2 linked regions of the Cohaesibacter sp. ES.047 genome follow. The protein of the gene in region 2 interacts with the protein of the main gene of each other region in a pairwise test. Links are inferred from orthologs where the notes say so. Each region holds a gene or a part of one and is shown on either strand. Other genes may lie near its edges. The genes, in order: dprA and recA.

The links.
Region 1: the proteins of recA (region 2) and dprA interact in binary tests that used the Bacillus subtilis proteins (3 or more experiments, as listed by UniProt). The link is inferred for Cohaesibacter sp. ES.047 from one-to-one orthologs.

The regions. Positions count from the first base shown.
Region 1 is NZ_LT907844.1:4,588,764-4,595,119, reverse strand. What follows is about bases 1,236-4,049. They hold dprA (DNA-processing protein DprA), read right to left. Parts: upstream 3,322-4,049; coding sequence 2,149-3,321; downstream 1,236-2,148. Other genes in these bases: plsY (glycerol-3-phosphate 1-O-acyltransferase PlsY), read right to left, coding at 3,340-4,020; CPH65_RS21030 (hypothetical protein), read left to right, coding at 1,761-1,991; topA (type I DNA topoisomerase), read right to left, coding at 1,236-1,435. In the rest of the region: more of topA, read right to left, coding at 1-1,235; CPH65_RS21015 (dihydroorotase), read right to left, coding at 4,094-5,401; CPH65_RS21010 (aspartate carbamoyltransferase catalytic subunit), read right to left, coding at 5,412-6,356. UniProt on the Bacillus subtilis protein: Protein that helps load RecA onto ssDNA during transformation. Binds cooperatively to circular ssDNA, is able to bridge different segments of DNA. Favors the loading of RecA onto SsbA- or SsbB-coated ssDNA and formation of RecA-DNA filaments.
Region 2 is NZ_LT907844.1:4,884,790-4,891,124, forward strand. What follows is about bases 1,401-4,193. They hold recA (recombinase RecA), read right to left. Parts: upstream 3,436-4,193; coding sequence 2,365-3,435; downstream 1,401-2,364. Other genes in these bases: alaS (alanine--tRNA ligase), read right to left, coding at 1,401-1,979; CPH65_RS22695 (SMP-30/gluconolactonase/LRE family protein), read right to left, coding at 3,678-4,193. In the rest of the region: more of alaS, read right to left, coding at 1-1,400; more of CPH65_RS22695, read right to left, coding at 4,194-4,553; CPH65_RS22700 (deoxyribodipyrimidine photo-lyase), read right to left, coding at 4,693-6,129; CPH65_RS22705 (SDR family NAD(P)-dependent oxidoreductase), read right to left, coding at 6,126-6,335. UniProt on the Bacillus subtilis protein: Multifunctional protein involved in homologous recombination, DNA repair and competence.

The sequences.
Region 1 (6,356 bases), 300 kb from region 2 along the record:
GCTTGATGAGGGTGGCCTCGGTGAAGCGCGGTGGCGGCTCGGTGTGATGCTGGGTTGCCGTGACGGCCTTCTGCGCGAGAGCCTCGCCTTCGCTCATCGGTGGCAGGCGATTGCTCTCTTCATCGTCTTCGTCGTCCTTGCTCTCGGTGTAAAGAGTAAGGAAGCCATCAAAGCGAACGACCGAGCCGGTGGCGCGCAAGTCTGCGCTGCGTGAACCGCTTCGGGCGACGATATCGACGGTGGTGCGCTCCATCTGGGCCGATTCCATCTGGCTGGCCATGGTCCGGCGCCAGATCAGCGTGTAGAGTTTGAGCTGTTCCTCATCGAGATATTGGGCCATCTGTTTTGGATGACGCACAACATCGGTCGGGCGGATGGCCTCGTGGGCCTCCTGAGCGTTCTTGGCCTTGGTGGAATAGATGCGCGGCTTGTCAGGCAGATACTGTTTGCCGAATTCTTTCTCGATTTCAGCGCGGATGGGGCCAATGGCCTCGGGGGCGATCTGCACACCATCTGTACGCATATAAGTGATGAGACCGGTTGTCTCGCCACCAACGGAAACCCCTTCATAGAGTTTCTGGGCGATCTGCATCGTGCGGGCGGCGGCAAAGCCCAGCTTGCGAGAGGCTTCCTGCTGCAATGTCGACGTGGTGAACGGGGCGAACGGGTTGCGCCGAACCGGCTTGGCTTCTACAGACCGGATGCGCAGATCCGCCGCTTCGATCAGCCCCTTGATGTCGGCTGCCTCGGTTCCGTTGGGGATGTCGAGGCGGCCTTTCTTCTTGCCATCCACGGCGACCAGTCGGGCTTGAAAATCGGCGTTGCCTGCAGTTTGCAGGTCCGCGACGATCGACCAGTATTCCTGCGGAACAAATTGTTCGATTTCTTCCTCGCGCTGACATACAAGGCGCAAGGCAACCGATTGAACGCGCCCTGCTGAACGGGCACCGGGAAGCTTGCGCCAAAGTACGGGCGACAGGGTGAAGCCGACGAGATAATCGAGCGCACGGCGAGCCAGATAGGCATCAACCAGCGGCGTGTCGATGTCGCGTGGATGCTTCATCGCTTCGAGAATGGATTCCTTGGTGATGGCGTTGAACACGACCCGCTGGACCGGCTTGTCCTTGAGCACGCCGCGGCGGTTTTTCAACACCTGAAGTACGTGCCAAGAGATGGCTTCTCCCTCGCGATCAGGGTCAGTCGCGAGGATGAGACGGTCGGATTGTTTGACGGCATCTGCAATTTCGGAGAGCCGTTTCTTGCTTTTCGCGTCGGCTTCCCAGGTCATGGCAAAGTCGTCGTCCGGCAAGACCGAACCATCTTTAGACGGTAAGTCCCGAACGTGCCCATATGATGCCAAAACTTTGTAATTGCTGCCTAAATACTTATTGATGGTTTTGGCTTTGGCTGGTGATTCTACGATGACTACGTCCATAGGAGATCCGTACTTCTTCTTCCCCACCACTATTCTGCGAACACGACAAAGTTGTGACCGGTTGGTGGCGGTTTTCCCTGATTCTTATATCTTCAACCTCAGTCACATGACCGCTTACCTCATCAAGGTCAAGGGCGGGAAGCAAAATCGGATCAGTTATTTTGTCTTTCACACATGCGTCGAAAATATGGAGTTGCAACTAAGGATATATATATTATATTGGTGCAACTAAATAATTCAGCTGGTGTTGATTTGCTCGTCAGCACTGGAAACCAGTTCCAAAACTCTTCGGGCGAATGCAGCACCGGAGTTCGGAGTAATCATTGTGAGAGACAGTGCAACGGAAGCCTCGCGCGGTTCGTCAGCCAAGACAGCGGACTATATTTATGCGCATTTGCAAGATCTGACCCAGATGGCGCGCCAGAGTGAACTGGCAATGCTGGTCTATCTTTTGGAGATGGCGCAGATCGAAGCGATGGAAGTCTCAAAACAGATCCGGCCGGGAACGATCAAGGCAAAAGCAATGAACGGGAGCTCGGTAGGCACGCCCGATTGATGCGCGTTTGATTGACGGAAAATATCAGGTGACAAAGCGGGCGCGGCGCATGCCGGTCGGTGGGGTTGCTGGTGCAGCGGCAAATCTTGCGCGTCCCACTCTATCGGCCCACACTCTATCGGCCCACAATGTATCGGCGTCACTAGGGAAGGCGTCACTAGGGAATGAGCGAAACCGACTGATTGCCGTGGCGCTCAAGCTTGCCTGCCAGATCCAACTCCAGAAGCAACATTTGTACATCTCCGGGCGAAAGGTCCGATTGGCGGACCAGTTCGTCCATGGTGATCGGTGTCGGGCTGAGGATCCTGACAAAGGCGTCTCGCACAGCGCCGCCCGGATCTTCCTCAAGGCGATCGGCTGAGTTCGAGATGTCGCTTTCCTTGATGCTGCCAGCAAGGGGCCGGGAATAGGGCAACTGCTGCGTCAAGCTTGCCAGAATATCTTCGGCGTTGCAGACAAGGCTCGCACCCTGCTTGATAAGATTGTTGGTGCCCTCGGCTCTCGGGTCGAGCGGAGAGCCGGGGATGGCAAAAACCTCGCGCCCCTGTTCCAGAGCATAGCGTGCCGTGATCAGCGTGCCGGACCGCTTTGCTGCCTCGATCACCAATGTACCGGCTGCGACACCGGATATGATCCGGTTGCGGCGCGGGAAATCCTGTGAGCGTCCCTGCCAGTTCCACGGCATTTCAGAAACCAGCAATCCCTGCCGTGCGATATCGTGGGCAAGATCGAGATTTTCCTTGGGGAATATACGATTGAGACCGCCTGCAACCACGGCAATAGTCCCGGTCGAAAGGCTCCCCTGGTGGGCAGCCGTATCGACCCCGCGCGCCAGACCAGAGGCAATGGTGATGCCCTCCGCACCCAGATCATAAGCGAGCATGCGTGCCAGCTTGATGCCGATTGCGGAGCAATTGCGCGATCCGACGATCGAGAGCACGGTTTTCTGGGCCAGTTCGGCTTTTCCCGCAAGGGTCAGGATGGGGGGAGGCGCGTGAATGTGCGCCAGTGCTCTTGGATAGTCCGGCTCGCCGAGCGCGACAAATCGAGCTCCGGATTGATGCACCTGTTGCCATTCCTGTTCGATGTCGCTTGCCGCAGCAATACGAATGGGGCGGCGGGCACCGCCTCGACGCGCCAGATCCGGTGCTTGCTCAAGGGCTTTGCCCGCATTGCCAAAGCAGCGCACCAGATCATGGAAGGTGGCCGGGCCAATGCTTTCTGATCGAATGAGCCTTAGCCAATCAAAGCGCTCTTTGTCGGAGAGACGATGCGGCTCCTGCGCATCCCCAGTCTGGTTGTCGTGTTCGCCGGTTTCATCGCTCTGCATCTGCCCCTCCTTGTTATCCTAGAGAGGTTTTTGTGGTGGCTGTGCCTCGTTTGCCATAGGCTCATTTGTCTCAGAATCGGGTGGCGCTTGCTTTTGGCCGATCTTGCTTTCCGTGCCGTTGGCGAGGTGGTTGATATTGGATTTGTGCTTGAGCCACAAAAGGGCAGCAAGAACGGCAAACAGCTCGGCGAGTTGCCATTCGCCAAATCCGATCATGGCGAACGGCGTGAGGCCACTGGCAATCAGCGCTGACAAAGAGGAATAGCGGGTGATATAGGCGGTGGCGAGCCAGACAAAGCCGAACAGCAAAAAGCCGGGCCAGTAGAGGCCGAGCAGAACACCGAGGAAAGTCGCCACGCCCTTGCCTCCCTTGAAGCCGAGCCAGAAGGGGAAGAGATGGCCCAGAAAGGCACCCATGCCGGCCACGTGGGCGGTTTCGCCGCCCCATTCATTGGCTATGAGAACCGCCAGTGTGCCTTTGAGCAGGTCGCCCAGAAGGGTGAGGGCCGCGACCAGCTTGTTGCCTGTGCGCAGCACATTGGTTGCGCCGATGTTGCCCGAGCCGATCGAGCGGACATCGCCCAATCCGGCAAAGCGGGTCAGGATGAGGCCGAAGGGGGTCGAGCCAAGAACGTAGCCAAAGATCAGGGCCGTGATCAGATATGGCAGGGAATGGCTCCAGGTGATGGGATCCGGCATGTCATTCGTCCTTCGGTCAGTGAGGACCGGGTAGAGATTGCCCGGTCCTTCGTCATCAACATACTACAGGCTATCAGCTGGGATCGAAATGGTGAACCTGCTGACCATCGACGTAGGTTTGAAGGGTCCGGCCATTCAGCCGTGCCTGGTGAAAGGCGGTGTTCTTCGACCGGGAGCGCAACTCGTCGCGATCCATGACCCAAGGAACCTCCGGATCAAAGACGATGATATCTGCCGGACTTCCCGGGCTTAGGGTGCCCGATGGCAGTCCCAGAAGCTTGGCGGGCGTGCAGGAAAGCGCCTTGAAGGCCTGCATCAAGGTCAATTGTTCGCTGTGGATAAGGCGCATGGCCGCCGAGAGCATGGTTTCAAGACCGACTGCTCCGTCCGCACATTCCGCGAAGGGATGGCGTTTGGTATCCACGTCTTGAGGATCATGGGCGGAGACAATCACGTCAATGGTGCCGTCGGCAACACCCTCGATCATGGCTTGCCGTTCCTCTTCGCTGCGCAACGGGGGCGACATCTTGTAGAAGGTCCGATAGAGGCCAATGTCGTTTTCATTCAGCGTGAGATGGTTGATCGAAACCCCGCACGTCACGTTGAGCCCCTTGTCTTTGGCGCGGCGAATGATATCGAGGCTTTCGGCGCAGGAGATCTGTCCTGCGTGATAGCGGCAGCCAGTAAGCTGGGCAAGGCGCACGTCGCGGGCCACCATGATGGTTTCTGCCTCGGACGGAATGCCGGGAAGGCCAAGGCGGGTGGAGGTTTCGCCAAGGTTCATCACGCCGTTGCCGACCAGATCGGGATCTTCGGGATGATGGACGACGAGGGCTCCGAAATCGTTGGCATAGGTCATCACCCGGCGCATGATCTGGGCGTTGGTGATGGCGCGCCGACCGTTGGACAGCGCGACGGCACCGGCTTGGAGCATCAGGCCGATTTCGGTCATTTCCTTGCCAGCGAGACCCCGTGTCATGGCGGCGTAGGGCTCGACGTGAACACGGGCGGTGTCACGGGCGCGGCGTTTGATGAAATCGACAAGAGCGATGTCGTCGATGACCGGATCCGTGTCTGGCATGCAGGCCATGGTGGTCACGCCACCGGCCGCAGCCGCGCGGCTGGCGCTTTTGAGTGTTTCGCGGTGCTCTGCTCCCGGTTCGCCGGTCGTGACCTGCATGTCGACAAGGCCGGGGCTTGCGATTTTGCCGCCGCCATCGACACGCAAGATGTCGGTTGGCAGTTGTGCACCAACGTTGGCGCCGATGGCCTTGACCTTGCCGTCTTCAACCAGAATGGCGCCGCGTTCGTCGAGCCCGGTGGACGGGTCGAGCAGGCGCACGTTGGTGAGCGCAAAGGGGGCTTGGTTCTTCTCAGGCATTGTCTTGTCCCTATTCCTGCTCGACGGGGCCGAATTCGATGGTGTTCTTGGCGAGGGTCTCGATAACCGCCATGCGGACCGCTACCCCCATTTCCACCTGTTCGTGAATGACCGAGCGGCCAGAATCTGCAACCGAGCTGTCGATTTCGACGCCGCGGTTCATCGGGCCGGGGTGCATGACGATGGCGTCTTGCTTGGCGCAGGAGAGCTTGTCTTCGTCCAGACCATAGAAGTGGAAATACTCGCGGATCGAGGGGACAAAGGCTCCGCTCATGCGTTCAAGCTGCAGGCGGAGCATCATGACGACATCTGCCCCGTCCAGCCCCTTGCGCATGTCCTGAAAGCATTTGACGCCCATGGCTTCCACGTTGGCGGGCAAAAGCGTCGTCGGAGCAATGAGCCGGATTTCCGCGCCCATGGCCGACAACAGAAGGATATTGGAGCGGGCAACGCGCGAGTGGAGAATGTCGCCGCAGATGGCAACCACGAGATTGTCGAACCTGCCCTTGTGCCGGCGGATGGTCAAGGCATCGAGCAGCGCCTGCGTGGGGTGCTCGTGGGCGCCGTCCCCTGCGTTGATCACCGAGCAGCCGACCTTGCGGGCCAGCAGTTGCGGGGCTCCTGCTGCCGCGTGACGCACCACCAGAATATCCGGATGCATCGCGTTGAGCGTCAGGGCTGTGTCGAGGAGGGTCTCGCCTTTGGAGACGGCGGAGTTTTTCACCGCCATGTTCATCACGTCCGCGCCGAGCCGTTTTCCGGCCAGCTCGAAGGAGCTTTGTGTGCGGGTGGATGCTTCAAAGAAGAGATTGATTTGTGTGCGGCCCTTGAGGACCGTTTTCTTCTTTTCAACCTGCTGGGAGATTGTCACGGCTTCTTCAGCCAGATCAAGCAGGTTTGTGATTTCCGGAGGGGTTAGCCCGTCAATTCCGAGCAGATGGCGGTGCGCAAATGC
Region 2 (6,335 bases):
TCGCCCATAGAGACCACGCGGACCTCATCACCATATTTCTCACCAAACAGTGCCATGGCTCCGGCCTCGATGGCATCATCAACCGCCATGATGCGCGTTTCGACAGCACCGTTCTGCAGCACGATCTCGTTGACCATGTCTTCGATGTGCTTCATTTCGTCTTCGCTGACAGGCTTCTGGTGCGAGAAGTCAAACCGCAAACGCTCCGGCGTTACGAGCGACCCCTTCTGTGCAACATGGGCGCCCAGCGTTTCGCGCAGGGCCTCATGCAACAGGTGAGTTGCCGAATGGTTGGCGCGGATCGCCCCCCGGCGCTCACTGGCAACCTTGAGCTCAAGCGCATCGCCGATCTTCGTGCTGCCTTCGATCATCTTGCCCATGTGCACGAACATGCCGCCAGCCTTCTTGACCGTATCGCTGACCTCGAAGCGCACCCCATCGGCAATCATCGCGCCCGTGTCGCCAACCTGACCACCGGATTCCCCATAGAATGGTGTCTGATTGAGAATGATCGCGCCTTCGTCTCCGGCCTTGAGTCCATCGGTTTCTGCGCCATCCTTGATCAGGGCAACAACCGCGCCTTCGGCGCTTTCGGTTTCATAGCCGAGGAAATCCGTTGCACCAACTTTTTCGGCTACATCGAACCAGACAGCCTCGGTTGCCGCTTCACCGGAACCGGCCCAGTTGGCCCGAGCTTCCGCTTTCTGACGTTCCATGGCTGTGTCAAAGCCATCGGTGTCGACTTCGATGTCGCGACTGCGCAGCGCATCCTGCGTCAGATCGAGCGGGAAGCCAAAGGTATCGTAAAGTTTGAATGCGGTTTCACCATCAAGGCGATCGCCTTCGCCAAGGCCATCCGTTGCATCATCGAGCAGCTGCAGGCCCCGGCTCAAGGTCTTGCCGAACCGGGCTTCCTCAAGCTTGAGCGTTTCGGTGATAAGGGCTTCAGCCCGCACAAGTTCCGGGAAGGCCTGTCCCATTTCGCGAATAAGCGTTGGCACCATCTTGTAGATCACAGGATCCTGAGACCCCAGAAGACGGGCATGGCGCATCGCCCGGCGCATGATTCGGCGAAGAACATAGCCGCGTCCGTCAGAAGAGGGCAGAACGCCATCTGCAATCAGAAAGCTGGTCGAGCGAAGATGGTCCGCGATCACGCGATGGCTCGCCGCCGCCTCTCCAATTTCATCGACGCCGGTCAAATCCACACTGTTGTGAATGAGGGCGCGGAAAAGATCGGTCTCGTAGTTGTCATGGGTGCCCTGCAGCACGGCCGCGATGCGCTCCAATCCCATGCCTGTATCAATAGACGGCTTTGGCAGGTCGACGCGCTTGTCCTTGGAGAGCTGCTCATACTGCATGAAGACGAGGTTCCAGATCTCGATGAAACGGTCTCCATCTTCCTCAGGCGACCCCGGAGGGCCACCCCAGATGTGATCGCCGTGATCATAGAAGATTTCAGAGCACGGGCCGCAAGGTCCGGTTTCGCCCATGGACCAGAAGTTATCGCTCGTCGGAATGCGGATGATCTTGTCTTCGGACAAGCCGGCAATCTTGCGCCACAGATTGAATGCTTCCTCGTCTTCGGAATAGACCGTGACGAGAAGTTTGTCCTTCGGCAATCCGAATTCCTTGGTGATAAGATTCCAGGACAGCTCAATCGCGTCATCCTTGAAGTAATCGCCGAACGAAAAGTTGCCGAGCATTTCAAAGAAGGTATGGTGCCGGGCGGTATAGCCGACATTGTCCAGATCGTTGTGCTTGCCGCCGGCACGCACGCATTTCTGCGATGTGGTTGCGCGCGAATAGTCGCGCGTCTCAAGCCCGGTGAAAACGTTCTTGAACTGCACCATGCCTGCGTTGGTGAACATCAGCGTTGGATCATTGCGAGGGACCAGAGGACCTGACTCGACAATGGAATGACCATGATCGCCGAAATAGTTCAGGAATGTGGACCGAATTTCATTTACACCGCTCATACTGCACCAATCATATTTGACTGCCCGAAAGCAGATTGACCTTGTCAGGACGTTGCCCGGCGCCTGCCGTCCGGTTTCGAATGCCGGGGTCGAACGCAGCAACAGACCTGGAATTGTCTCCAAATTGTCACTTCGCGGTTTTAACGAGCCATCGTGCCTCTGTCTATCACTTTGGGGGCACAGGCCGGACCTTTCATCAGCTTCTTTGCCGAATTTGCTCTATTTGGCGCTCAATAAGGGCCCTGTCATGCAATTCGGCCCGATTGCGGGGGCAATCATCAGAAAAGGAAATCAGAACGCGAAAAGGGCTACCGTAACGGCAGCCCTTCCAAATTCCGTGTTGTCCATCGAACAGGCGAACAGCGGTTCGTCAGGAACGATCCGACTATGCGTCGTCGTCCTTTTCATCAGCTTCAGGCGGCGCCATCAGGCTTTCGGCCAGCCCTGCGCTTTGACGGATGGCCGCTTCAATCTCGTTGGCGATCTTCGGATTTTCGCGCAAGAAGGTCTTGGAATTCTCACGCCCCTGCCCCAGACGCTGGCTGTCATAGGAGAACCAGGCCCCTGACTTGTCAACGACGCCGGCCTTGACGCCCAGATCGAGCAACTCGCCAAGCTTGGACACCCCTTCGCCATACATGATGTCGAATTCAACCTGCTTGAACGGCGCGGCCACCTTGTTCTTGACCACCTTGACGCGGGTCTGGTTGCCGACCACTTCATCGCGGTCCTTGATCGAGCCGATCCGGCGAATGTCAAGCCGGACGGAAGCGTAGAATTTCAGCGCATTACCGCCGGTCGTCGTCTCGGGGCTACCGAACATCACACCGATCTTCATACGGATCTGGTTGATGAAGATGACCATGCAGTTGGTTCGGGAAATGGATCCGGCCAGTTTCCGCATTGCCTGGCTCATCAAACGTGCCTGCAATCCGGGAAGGGAGTCGCCCATTTCACCTTCGAGCTCGGCCCTCGGGGTCAGAGCAGCAACGGAATCGACAACCAGAACATCGACAGCACCAGAGCGCACCAGCGTATCAGCGATCTCAAGCGCCTGCTCGCCAGCATCCGGCTGCGAGATCAGCAGATTGTCGATATCCACGCCCAACTTGCGTGCATAAAGAGGATCCAGCGCATGCTCGGCATCCACAAAGGCGCATATGCCACCGCGCTTTTGCGATTCTGCAACCACATGAAGCGCCAATGTTGTCTTGCCCGAGGATTCCGGCCCGTAGATTTCGATGATACGTCCTTTGGGGAGGCCACCGATACCCAATGCTATATCGAGCCCGAGCGATCCGGTGGGAATGGACTCGATCTCGACCACTTCGCGCTGGCCCAGTTTCATCACTGATCCCTTACCAAATGCGCGATCAATCTGCGACAGGGCCGCTTCCAATGCCTTTGTCTTGTCCATGCTGCTTCCTTCAACCAGTCTGAGGCTGTTTTGAATCATTTTGTGTTCCATTCTTCATAGCAGACACGTTCTTGCAACTATGATTAATGTACATATTTTGTTCTCATTAGCAATACTTCTCTTAAAATTCTGAAAATAGTATGAAAATTTGATTTGTTCTCAACATGTTCCGACGGGGGAAACTTATCCCTATTTTGCCACCATTTCGAACTGAACTCAGCTTTTCATGATTCGAGCGACAGGTTTGATCAAAATGGCCGGGGTACGGTCTCCCGCCATTGTCAAACGAACACCTGATTGTCCGGTTGCCCCTCGATATCCAGTGCAAGAGAGAAAACACATCCATTGTGTGGTTCTTGGGCCATGAGATCTTCTGAAATGTTGGTCGCGGCCGATGTGGCAAAAAGCGTTTTGAGATCTTTCCCGCCAAAGGCCGGGCAGGTCACCTGCTTGGCAGGCACCGAAATCTCTCGCATCAAACTGCCGTCGGGACGAAAGGCTGCGACCTTGTAGCCGCCCCAAAAGGCAATCCAGACATTGCCCAAAGCATCAACCACGGCACCGTCAGCATAGAGATTGGCCTCGCGCAGATCCAGAAACACCTCCGGTTCTCCGCTCGGCCAGCCATCCGCATCCAAGGCAACGCGCTTGACCAGCTTTGTCGGCGTATCCGTGAAATAGGCCACCCGCCCGCCGGGGGCGAAACAGGTCGCATTGGTCACAAGAATCCCGGTATAGAGCTGGCGCAATTCACCTTTATACCACCGGTAAACGCTGCCATCGGGCTTCTTTTCAGACTTGGACATGGTTCCGATCCAGAAGCCACCAAGGGGGTCGGCGCGACCGTCGTTGCTGCGGGTGCTTGGATCGTCCGCCTCCAGATGGCACAGGCGCGAGGTCTCGCCGGTCTCCAGATTAAAGAGCAACAATGCAGTCTCGCTGGCGATCACCAAACGGTCCCTGTCGACCCATCCGGCCGCGCTGACTTGCTCGTCAAAGGACCAACTCTGAGGCTTATCCCCCTGTCGGCTCAACAACTTTTTGCCGATGATATCGAACCAGAAGAGCTGATGGCGCAAAGGATGCCAGAGCGGCCCCTCCCCCAATTGGCACCGACGATCATCATAGGGCACCATCTCGACCTGTGTAGGGGTCATCAGCAATATCCTCTTTACAATGGAATTCTGTGCCGCTGCACGGCGTGTTGGCCCCTAGCCATACCGTTCGCAAATCGACAAGGCAAGACGCCCATGATCGCAGGAGAATGGATGAAACAGAAAGAGCGAAAAACGGCTCTCAGGAAAGGGCTTGATAGGCCTCAAGCGCCGCCGCTCGACTTTTCTTGAGGTCCACCATTGGCAACGGATAGTCCTTGCCCAGCGCGACCCCGGCCTCGCTGAGAACAGCCTCGGGTGCCTCCCATGGTTTGGCAAGGTGCTTTTGGGGCAAACGCGCCAATTCGGGAACATACTGGCGGATATAATCGCCCTTCGGATCGAACTTCTCCGCCTGCAGGGCCGGGTTGAACACCCGGAAATAGGGAGCAGCATCGGCACCACAGCCCGCCACCCACTGCCAGCTGGCGCTGTTGCTCGCCAGATCCGCGTCGACCAGCGTATCCCAGAACCAGGCCTCGCCCTTGCGCCAGTCGATGCGCAGGTTCTTGATGAGAAATGACGCCACAATCATCCGAACCCGATTGTGCATGTATCCGGTCTGCCACAGCTCGCGCATGCCAGCGTCGACAATGGGAATGCCGGTCGCGCCCTTCTGCCAGCGCTCAAGCTGAGCCTCATCATCCACCCATTCAAACCCATCGAACTTTGACTGCAAGGCAACGCGGGGCAGCTCTGGATTGTGATAAAGGAGATTGTAGGAAAATTCCCGCCATGCAAGCTCGCTGCGGAAGTGATCAATATCCGCATCCGGCGCATCACAAGTCTCCATCTGAGCGTCACCTTCCAGCGCATACCAAATCTGATTGGGTGAAATCTGTCCCCAATGGAGATAAGGAGACAGGCGCGATGTGTTGGTGCGCGCAGGAAAGTCCCGCCCCGCCTTGTAGCCATCAAGCCCATGCTCCAGAAAGACCGACAGTGCCTTTTGAGCGCCCTGTTCGCTCACATCCCAATGGGGCTCGAGCATGTCATGCCAGCCGACGGGAGACACGAGCGCCAGATCATTGAGCGCTAAGGCACCGTCGCCCGCTTTTGCCTTGCAAAAGCGACAATCCGGCTTCTCGGTCATGGGTCTCGCCGGAGCTTCGACCTGAAGACAGCCCTTGCGATAGTAGGGCGTGAACACCCGATAGGGCTCGCCGTCCTTTTTAAGAACCTCCCAAGGTTCCCACAACAAGGAGCCATTAAGGCGGATTGTCGTCACCCCGATCTGATCCAGTGTCTCCGAGATACGCCTATCCCGGCGGGTTCGCCAAGGCTCATAGCAACGCGTCCAGCTGATGGTTGAGGCCCCATAGAGCTTGGCCACTTCAGGCAGGATATCCTCGGCAGCCCCTCGGTAGAGGCGCAAATGCCCCTCGAGCTGTTGATCAAGATCCTTTAGTGCTTCATAGAGCCACCAACGGCTGGCCCCGCCCATGGCTGCCTCGCCAGCGGTCTCGTCATCGAGAATATAGATCGGAAGAAGCGCGCCCGACTTTGCGGCCTTCATCAAGGCGGGATTGTCCATGAGGCGCAGATCCTGACGGAACCAATGAATTGCAACTGAACTCACGGAGCCACTTCCTTTCCTGCCCAATCAAAACACAGACCGGATTGGGACGGCTTGAGGGACAGCAAAACATCCATCAAGAGATGAGCGGAATGGTCGGGAGAAAACAAACGCCCCTTCGGCACACTGGCCTGAAACGGGGCAGACAGATCACTGTCGACAGTTCCCGGATGAAGCCCGACCAGCACCGCTTGTGGGTTGCTGCGGCC